Regions from separate parts of the Oceanobacillus sp. CF4.6 genome, predicted to be linked through region 3. Evidence: riboswitches for the same ligand, from Rfam matches in the RefSeq annotation. Region 3 holds a riboswitch; each other region holds the start of a gene.
What was found. Region 3 has a riboswitch for glycine ahead of glyA (serine hydroxymethyltransferase). Riboswitches for the same ligand answer to the same signal wherever they lie in the genome.
Positions count from the first base shown of each region.

Region 1: another riboswitch for glycine. It lies ahead of gcvT (glycine cleavage system aminomethyltransferase GcvT); the one in region 3 lies ahead of glyA (serine hydroxymethyltransferase).
Region 2: another riboswitch for glycine. It lies ahead of serC (3-phosphoserine/phosphohydroxythreonine transaminase); the one in region 3 lies ahead of glyA (serine hydroxymethyltransferase).

Region 1 covers NZ_JBIMEX010000001.1:191,263-194,549, forward strand. Annotated here, with positions in the region: gene gcvPA (aminomethyl-transferring glycine dehydrogenase subunit GcvPA) at 1-680, opposite strand, end outside; gene gcvT (glycine cleavage system aminomethyltransferase GcvT) at 695-1,810, opposite strand; glycine riboswitch at 1,988-2,075, opposite strand; gene ACHABU_RS01080 (DEAD/DEAH box helicase) at 2,211-3,287, shown strand, end outside.
Region 2 covers NZ_JBIMEX010000005.1:157,689-160,975, reverse strand. Annotated here, with positions in the region: gene ACHABU_RS10185 (TRM11 family SAM-dependent methyltransferase) at 1-60, shown strand, start outside; gene ACHABU_RS10180 (hypothetical protein) at 106-285, shown strand; gene ACHABU_RS10175 (TIGR00341 family protein) at 356-1,336, opposite strand; ZMP/ZTP riboswitch at 1,760-1,840, shown strand; glycine riboswitch at 1,946-2,027, shown strand; gene serC (3-phosphoserine/phosphohydroxythreonine transaminase) at 2,125-3,225, shown strand; gene ACHABU_RS10165 (phosphoglycerate dehydrogenase) at 3,222-3,287, shown strand, end outside.
Region 3 covers NZ_JBIMEX010000006.1:158,628-161,914, reverse strand. Annotated here, with positions in the region: gene glyA (serine hydroxymethyltransferase) at 1-1,239, opposite strand, end outside; glycine riboswitch at 1,510-1,611, opposite strand; gene ACHABU_RS11460 (hypothetical protein) at 1,920-2,177, opposite strand.

The DNA.
Region 1 (3,287 bases), on a different contig from region 3:
TCCACTTTTTGTAGTGGTTCAATTTGACCAAAAAAGTTAGGGTATTGAATAACAACACCTGCAATTGTTTCATCCAATTCCTGTTCCAAATGATCAAGATCAGTTAAACCGTCATTTAATCCAATTTCCACTATCTCCACATTTTGACCTCTTGCATATGTTTCAATTACCGCACGTGATTCTGGGTGAACCGCTTTGGATACAAGTACTTTTTTTCTTTTCGTTTGGGCGGCACTTAAATTAACTGCTTCTGCCAGTGATGTTCCACCATCATACATGGAGGAATTGGCTACAGGCATACCGGTTAATTCGGATACCATCGTCTGAAATTCAAAAATTGCCTGGAGTTCCCCTTGAGAGACTTCTGGCTGATATGGTGTATAAGCAGTATAAAATTCAGAGCGTGAAATAACATGATCCACGACAGATGGAATAAAATGGTCATATACTCCTGCACCTAGGAAGGAAGTATACTCGCTTAAATTTGCATTTTTATTTGCCATCGCAGTAAGTTCTTTTTTTAACTCATATTCATTTGCTGGTTTCTTCAGATTTAATTCCCCTTGAAAACGTACGCTGTTTGGAATGTCTGAGAAAAGTTCATCCGTTGACTCAATACCAATTGTATCAAGCATCTCCTGTTTGTCGGTTTCAGTCATAGGTAAATAACGAAATTCCATTACTAGTTCCCCCTCTATTTATCTCGTTTGTAAAATGGTGTTTTTACAATTCGAGCTTTAAGTGTGCGTTTTCTTACCTGTACCTCCAATTCAGTACCTTCTGTTGCAAATTGTGAATCGATCAATACGAGTCCAAGATTTTTATTCAGTGTAGGTGATTGGGTCCCTGAAGTGACAAATCCAATTTCCACGTTATCTTTCCAAACAGGGTAACCATGACGCGGTATTCCTTTATCAATCATTTCGATTCCTACCAATTTTCTTGTTGTCCCATTCCTAACTTGTTCTTTTAATACATTTTTACCAATAAAATCTGCTTCTTTATTCACTTTTACTGCAAATGTCAAACCAGCTTCAACAGGTGTAATATCTTTTGATAATTCTTGACCATACAGGGCGAGTGTTGCTTCAAAACGAAGTGTATCTCTGGCGCCAAGTCCTATTGGTTCAATACCTGTATTATTACCTGCATCCATAATCAGATTCCACAATGCGGGTCCTTTCGATTTCTCAATATAAATTTCAAATCCGTCTTCCCCTGTGTATCCTGTGCGAGAAACAATTGCAGGCTGCTTCAGACCTGTAAATAAAACATGATCCATAAATCTAAAAAATTTAATTTCACTTAAATCTGTTTCCGTAACTTTTTGCAGTATTTTTTCCGATTCTGGCCCTTGCAGTGCCAATTGAACGTAATCATCTGATATGTTTGTAATGGAAAGCTCATCGCTATTGTATTGATTGTTTTGTACAAGCCATTCATAATCCTTCTCTGTGTTTGCTGCATTTACAACAAGCAAATAATCGTCAACTGCAAGCATATAAATAATCAGATCATCAACCGTTCCTCCATTTTCATAACACATGATCGTGTACTGTGCACGAGAGGGAACTAATTTTGCAACATCATTGGTTACTAAATGTTGCAGAAATTCCAAGCTTTTCTGTCCCTGAACAGAGATTTCACCCATATGGGATACATCGAAAAGCCCCGCTTTTGTTCGAGTTGCCTCATGTTCCTTTTTAATGCTGGAAAATTGTACAGGCAGATCCCATCCTCCAAAGTCAATCGTCTTTGCCCCATGTTTTTCATATTCAGGAAATAAAGGTGTACGTTTCAATTCACTCATCCCAACACGCTCCTGTTCTTTAGTTAAAAAAATGCACAAAAATAGAGATCTCTTCCAAACTGAAGAAATCTCTGTCCTTAAACCAGAAAGTTGCATACCTGCACTTAAACAATAGCCAATCCGTACAGATACTTGCTTCGTGGGTGGTTTACATACTGTAAACACTCTCCAGAGTTGCGTCCTACAAGAGTCTTTTTGCCTGAGAGATTCGCTCTTAACTTGCTCCTTCGGCGTTACTAATCGTAAGCTCTCCCCTTGTAATCATTCGCTGATGAAAAATCCATATTTGGTTATACTATGTACAGTAACAAGAAAATCTATTTCTTTTTGAATTATATCATAATTGGAAACAAAATTGTAGTAAAATCCAAATTTTATTAATAGGAAGTGGAATTATTATATGGATTCTATTCACATTGAGAAAGAATTAACCTTTATAGATCGACTAGAGTCAGTCATTGAGAAAGATGAGCAAATTTCCAGTTGGGAACTTTTTTCAATGGCTTACCAAGCTGAACTAACGACAATTGCCCCATCGTTTAACGGGTTGCGTTCGCTTGCGTATCTTCCACATATGGAGTTTCTAGATCATCAAATCGAAGTAGCACAACAAGCAATTGAAAGGATGAATGGCAGGGCAATATTGGCCGACGAGGTCGGTTTAGGCAAAACCATCGAAGCAGGACTCATTTTAAAAGAATACATGATTCGAGGCTTAGTACGTAATGCCCTTATTCTGGTTCCGGCTTCCCTTGTCAATCAGTGGGTAAATGAATTGAATGAAAAATTTTATATTCCAGCAGTAGCATATCGAAAGAACTACAGTTGGAAGGATAATTCAGTAATTGTTTCTTCGTTGGATACTGCAAAACGTCCTCCGAATCAGGGTGAGATTCTCGAGATGGAATATGACTTCATTCTTATTGATGAGGCGCATAAGCTGAAAAATCATAAAACGAAAAACTATCAATTTGCCCGTGCATTAAAAAAGAAATATTGTTTACTATTAACCGCAACCCCCGTGCAAAATCGTCTGATTGAAATATTTAATTTGATTACAATTCTAAAACCTGGACATTTGGGAAGCTATGAATCGTTTATTAATAAATTTGGAAAAGACCGAAGTAAGCTCGAACAAGATCCATATTTAAAGCAGTTGATTCAAAAGGTTATGATCAGGAATACAAGAAAAGCAACCAATCTTAATGAATCGAAACGCAAAATTGAAACAATCTGGCTTGATTTCCCCGAGGCAAGTCGCGATGTGTACGACCACTTGGTTAATATTTCTTTAGGATTCTCGACTTTTTCAAAAATAACTTATTTAAGAGAGATCTGTTCTTCGCGCGAAGCATGCTATATGTCATTAAGTAAAATCGCGGAACAGAAAAACAATGAAAATGTAATAAAGCCTTTATTATCCAAGATCGAGCAGCTTCCACATCACATAAAAGCAGATAAGATTGTAGAATTGATT
Region 2 (3,287 bases), on a different contig from region 3:
GCAGTAGCTAAAAAAGACATATCAGGTTTATTTACTCGTGAAGTAATCGTATGCGAGTGATATTGACTAGCTTAACATATTTTATATGGAAGGGAGTTAGAATCGATGAAGTACACGAAATCTCAAATGAAAAAATTGGTTAGCAACAATGAGGAATTACAAAAGCGATTAAAACAATTGATGGAGGAACACGATTTAGAGAAAAGCTTCGCCCTTAAGGCATTGTACCATTCTGAAGTTGCTGCTGGTGGGAAATATCAAACAGCATATCAAGAACTTGATTAGGGACAAGGTGGTCCTTGTCTTTAGTTAGTCGGTAAAACAGCGATGATGAACCTGTCCCTAGTCCCCTGTATCAGACAAAATTGATAAAAAGAATTGCTGTTATAAGTATGACCGTGATCGTTAATATAAATAGGAGAGAACGTTTCCGGGATATATTCGCCTTTTGCAGATCCTGCCAATTGTTTGGTTTAATACCACTTAACCAAAAAACAATTACAGCCGATAAAAGTATCGAGTAAACGTTGACCATTAATAGAATAAACGGGACAAGAGCTGCAGCCCAATTTCCAGTTCCGAGAATCATACCGAATACAACAGCAGGCGGGAGCAAGGCTACTGAAACCATAACACCTACAAGAGCGCCTGTATTTCTTTTGACAAAAGAAAGTGCGCCTGCAGCACCAGATACGAGCGCTGCAATCACATCAATAATTTGAATGTCTGTCCGTGAAAGGAATTCATCGCTGTAAACGGGTGGATCGAAGGAAAAACTAAATATAGCGGCAATTACTATTGGAATTCCTATTCCAACTAGAGATGTAATAATGGACTGACGTATTAATTTAAAATCACCGAGAACGGAAGCAAATGAAATAGCTGTTACGGGACCAATAAGTGGGGCAATTACCATAGCACCGATGACGATTGCTGGACTGCTTTTTATAATGCCAACCGTAGCAACGATAGCGGAGAAAATAATAAACAAAATATAACTGACACTTATACGGCTTGACCCTTGAACTGTCGTATATAATTCGTGCCGACTTGCTCGCTGCAAGTCCTTTTTTTCATCCTCTTCTTTCTCTTTTTTTCTAGGTAGATATGTTTGTACCGGCAGCAACATAACTTGATAAACGTCTTCACCACCAGGCAACCTTTCCAAATAATCAAGCATTTGTTCTACATCATTGGTCTCTAATAGAATCCGTGTTAAATACTTTTCTTTCTCTTCCTCAGAGTTCCAATAGGAAATAACAGAAAAATGATCCTTTATTTCTTCTATATTTAAAAAGTTCTTAGGGGCATAAATTTCAAGCAACTGTAATGACATAATTTTCGTCTCCCATATACAAAGAAATATTACACCTTATTGTTGCCATTCTTTCTCTTTTCATAATGAATAATCATACTAATCCGCTTTTTTAACCTGAAAACTTCTGCTGTTTAAACATATCCTCAATTGATTGCTAATCCGTTTACTAAAAATGAGGCTTCCTATGATATTTCTATACCATAACGTCCTTTTTGATATTCATAAGAAAACACTTTTGTAACCTAATAAACTATGGAAGATATTCACAATGAAGTAAATAGGGCTAATCGTGCTGTCATAGAAGCAAATTAAATTTATTGTTATATAGTGTTTATAATTGATCTACTTTAAAATACATAATAGAAATTTTGACTGATTAGGAGGAAATTCATTTTATAGGTTGTAATTTAGTGGAAAATTTGATAGGATTATAACAAATTAAAGGTCATATGCAACTGGCGAAACGCGGATAACCGCGAGGGAGCATATGATATCGAAATGTCGTTCGCCTGGGCAGAGGTAAGGGGAGAATTTCCCCTTACCTCTTTGTGCTATTAGGAGGCGATGACATTCTTATATAATTGAATAGTTTAAAAAGCTATGATTGTTGTGGGTCAGACTATAACAGGAGCAGCTTCTGGAGAGGATGCAAGAATAATTGCAACGCCGAAGGGTTCAAGATCTCAGGCAAAAGGACAGAAGAATAACACTTACTTTTATGTTATTTGATGTTTAATGAGATTGGGGAGACCAGTCTCTTTTTTTTATATCTCTTGGTGAAAGAATAATAAGGATGAGGTGTTAACATGAAACGAGTATATAATTTTTCAGCAGGTCCATCTATGCTCCCGCTGCAAGTATTGGAAAAAGCTCAAGAAGAAGTAGTCAATTATAGAAATTCAGGTATGTCTGTAATGGAATTAAGTCATCGTTCCGGACTATTTACGGATATTATAACAGAAGCTGAAAAACTGCTGAGAGAATTAATGGCTATTCCTGAAGGGTATAAAGTGCTTTTTATTCAAGGAGGAGCTTCACAGCAATTTGCAACTGTCCCAATGAACCTGCTTGGTAAAAGTGGAAAAGCAGACTACGTTAATACCGGATCATGGTCAAAGAAAGCAATCAAAGAAGCTAAGAAATTTGGAACTATTCGTGTCATCGCCTCATCAGAGAATGATAACTTTACATATATACCTGCTGTTGACCAGAGTATGATTGATCCAGAAGCAGATTATGTGCATATTACAACAAATAATACAATAGAAGGAACTGCTTATTCAAAGATTCCAGATACAGGGGACGTTCCACTTGTAGCGGATATGTCATCCAATATTTTATCTGAAGAAATCGATGTATCGAAATTTGGTTTAATTTATGCAGGAGCACAGAAGAACATCGGCCCTGCTGGATTGACTGTTGTTATTATTCGGGAAGATTTAATTGGTCGCGCACCGGAAAATTGCCCGGCTATGCTTGATTATAAAACACATAGTGAGAGTGGTTCATTGTATAATACACCACCCACATACGGGATATATATGGCCAAGCTTGTTTTTGAGTGGCTAAAAAATCTCGGTGGTTTAAAGGAAATGGAAAAAATTAACCGAAAGAAAGCACAAATGCTATATCATGCGCTTGAAGAATCTTCTATATTTAAATCACCGGTGCGTAAGGATAGTCGTTCGCTAATGAACATTCCCTTTGTTTCCGATTCTACTGAATTGGATGCTGCCTTTATAAAGGAAGCACAATCTAAGGGACTTGAGACGTTAAAAGGGCATCGTTCTGTTGGAGGTATGCGTGCTAGCATTTATAATGCAATGCCAATAGAGGGAGTTCAAGCATTGGTTACATTTATGAACGATTTTGAAACTAACTACGAACAGAAAGAGGAGAGAAAATGAGCACACTAACATTAGATAAAGTTAAAACAATAAAGACATTGAATAATATCGCAGACAACGGG
Region 3 (3,287 bases):
CGGCTGTTGAAATATTGGATAGTTTTCGCAAATTTCTTTTGTTGTTTCTTTTGCTCTTTCAAGGACAGCTTTATCCCCATTGCTCTTCAGAACAGAAGCGATTACTTTTGCGATTTTCACCATTTCTTCCTGCTTCATGCCCCTTGTTGTCAAGGCCGCTGTTCCAATGCGGATTCCGCTTGTAACAAACGGGCTTTCAGGGTCATATGGAATGGTGTTTTTATTAACGGTGAGTCCCGCTTCTTCTAATAGCTTCTCTGCTTCCTTACCTGTTAAGTTCCATGAACGTACATCTAAAAGGACAATGTGATTATCGGTCCCTCCAGACACAAGTGTTGCGCCTTCTTCCTTTAAAACTTCGCCAAGGGCTTTAGCATTCGTAATGATTTGCTCTGCATATTCCTTAAAACTCGGCTGCAAAGCTTCATTGAATGCCACCGCTTTAGCTGCAATGATATGCATCAACGGCCCTCCCTGAATTCCTGGAAAAATGGCTTTATTTACCGCTTTGGCCAGCTCTTCATCATTGGTTAAAATAACACCGCCACGTGGACCTCTTAATGTTTTATGTGTCGTACTTGTCACTATATCTGCATAAGGAATTGGGGATGGATGAACACCAGCTGCAACAAGTCCAGCAATATGAGCCATATCCACCATGAATTTCGCGCCAACTTGGTCTGCAATTTTTCTGAATCGTTCAAAGTCAATGGTTCTTGGATAGGCACTTGCCCCTGCAATAATCAATTTTGGCTTCTCTTTTTTGGCAATAGCTTCCAGCTCATCGTAGTCAATCAATTGTGTATCTTCTCTTACTCCATAGGACACGATGTCAAACCATTTACCGGAAATGCTGACAGGACTACCATGCGTTAAATGTCCCCCATGGGAAAGGTCCATGCCCATTACCTTATCACCAGGCTGAAGCAACGCGTAAAAAACCGCTAAGTTTGCTTGTGCACCTGAATGTGGCTGTACGTTGGCATATTTGGCTCCAAATAGCTTCGTTAGTCGATCAATAGCTGTTTTTTCTGCTACATCGACAAACTCGCATCCGCCATAATAACGCTTTCCTGGATAACCTTCTGCGTATTTATTTGTCATCACGCTTCCCATTGCTTCTAATACATCTTCACTAACAAAGTTTTCCGAGGCAATCAACTCTAGTGTTTGGTGTTGGCGCTGTTGCTCTTTCTCAATGGCTTTAAAAATAGTTGAATCATTTTGCTGTAAACCCATTTTTTACTCCTCCTTTAAATTACGTGCAATTCTTCGGCTAAAACTCAACATAAATTAAAAATATAGCTTACTGAGAAACACGTATACCTCTTTTCGTAGCACGAAACATCTTTTCCATGGCAAAAGCTATGTAAAATTTTGCACACAAAAAAGGACAGAAAAGGGTATCTAACGTTCTCATCCCTTCTCTGTCCTTTTTACCTGAGAGTTTAACTCTTTATTAAAGAGTCTTCCCCTTTGGTGGCATATGGTATGCGCTCTCCAGAGGTGCGTCCTGTTGTGGTTTTATCTACCTGAGAGATTGGTTCCAAGGGTATTTTTGGAACTTGCTCCTTCGGTGGCTCTTTCCTAGCACTCTCCCACAACATTCATCCGCTCATATTGAATTTTAGTCATTTTCAGAACAATAGTTTAGTAAATCGGATCCAGATGTTTACTGACTTTCCATCCTTTCTCATAATTTCTGTAATATCTGGAATCCTTCTTTTTAGGACCTTTACAGCCAAGTTAGGCTCCTGATTAAAAGCGCTTACAATTATTCGGGGAAATCAACCTAATTAGCTCCCTTTTTAGGTACTTACTCTATCAATGCTAAGCAGATCCTGACTCTCTCCCACAATATTTATTCACAAATATTTTACTCATTTTATAATATTATCAAATCAGATTATTGTCAACTCTTAGTTTATTTTTTTTGCAACTTTGAGGAGCAAACTCTCCCTATCTTCCAATGGTTCGTTAATACCTGATTCTAATGATTTCTTTACACTATCTTTTGGAATTATAGTTACTATAGCTAGTAAAGCTAGTCTAGCAAAAACAGCATTTGCCAGCAACCCTATACTTGCGGCCGCTCCCATATTTCCAGTCTTTTCGACTGCACTATAGACAGTAACAGGTATTGCTAAGCCGAATGAACCGCCAAGTGTACTAGACATCTTATAGATACCTGCCGCCTCTCCTGCCTTCGCTGCCGGAACATTGGCTACTACTGTATCTGTGGATGGTGTCGCGTAAAGTCCAATCCCATACGATGCGCAGACCTTTATGGTAACCAAAACATCGTTAAATTCATACCTTCCCTAATTCTAAAAATCTCCCTTCTATATAATTAACAACTGTTAAAACGTATCCCCAGACAATTCCAGTTCATCAGATAAACGATAACTCACTGTAAAACTAATAAAAACAACAATGGAATAAATCGAGTTTGGTAAGTTTGTAAAGGTCATTAACATTATTCCAACCACCACTAAAAGACTTGCTAAGATCATTGGCCTTCTTGGACCACTTCGTTGCAATATTTTCACCGACACGAATCATCGATAATACAGCAATTAAATAGCCAACTGATAATATCCCAGATTGGAAGGAACTATATTCTCTTGACACTTGGACATACGTATTCGCAACAATGAGTGCTCCAGTTACAGCATTCAGTAAAAAGTTTGAAACAGTCGCGCCAGTAAATAAGTTTCAATTTATGTATCATATGGGTTCGTTCGTGTAATAGAATCTATAACTGAAATGACACTGACAACGATATCCCCCTCATAATACAGGGAGCCGAAAAAGGAAACCCAGTTCCTTGCTGATAACACCGAACAATCTTTCCGCAAGCCGAACATATGAGGTAAAGCTCCTTCAAACATGGCCAAGATACTTGATGATCTTATCTAAATCTTTTATCTTCTAAATACTGATTAATATCTCAATAGCTCAGCCCATCCAATAAAATTAGGGTTGATATGGTCAAAATTAATTTATACTTTTATGGATATATTCTGTGAATTCTGGTAAAATCAAAATTACAGAAACGAATGAATGTTGCAATCGATTTAAAGGAACGCTTAAACCGATTAAAGTTGGAAATTTTATTCAATCGTTTAACTAATATAAGATGAAACTCACCTGTAAAAGATAACCCTATTTTTTATAGTATATTCTTCTAGAAAAAAATTATTTTAGCTGCAAATATTACAAGTATTAACATTGTGAAAGCTTTATTATCACGTATATAATTATAATTAGTCTGAATATTTGTAAGC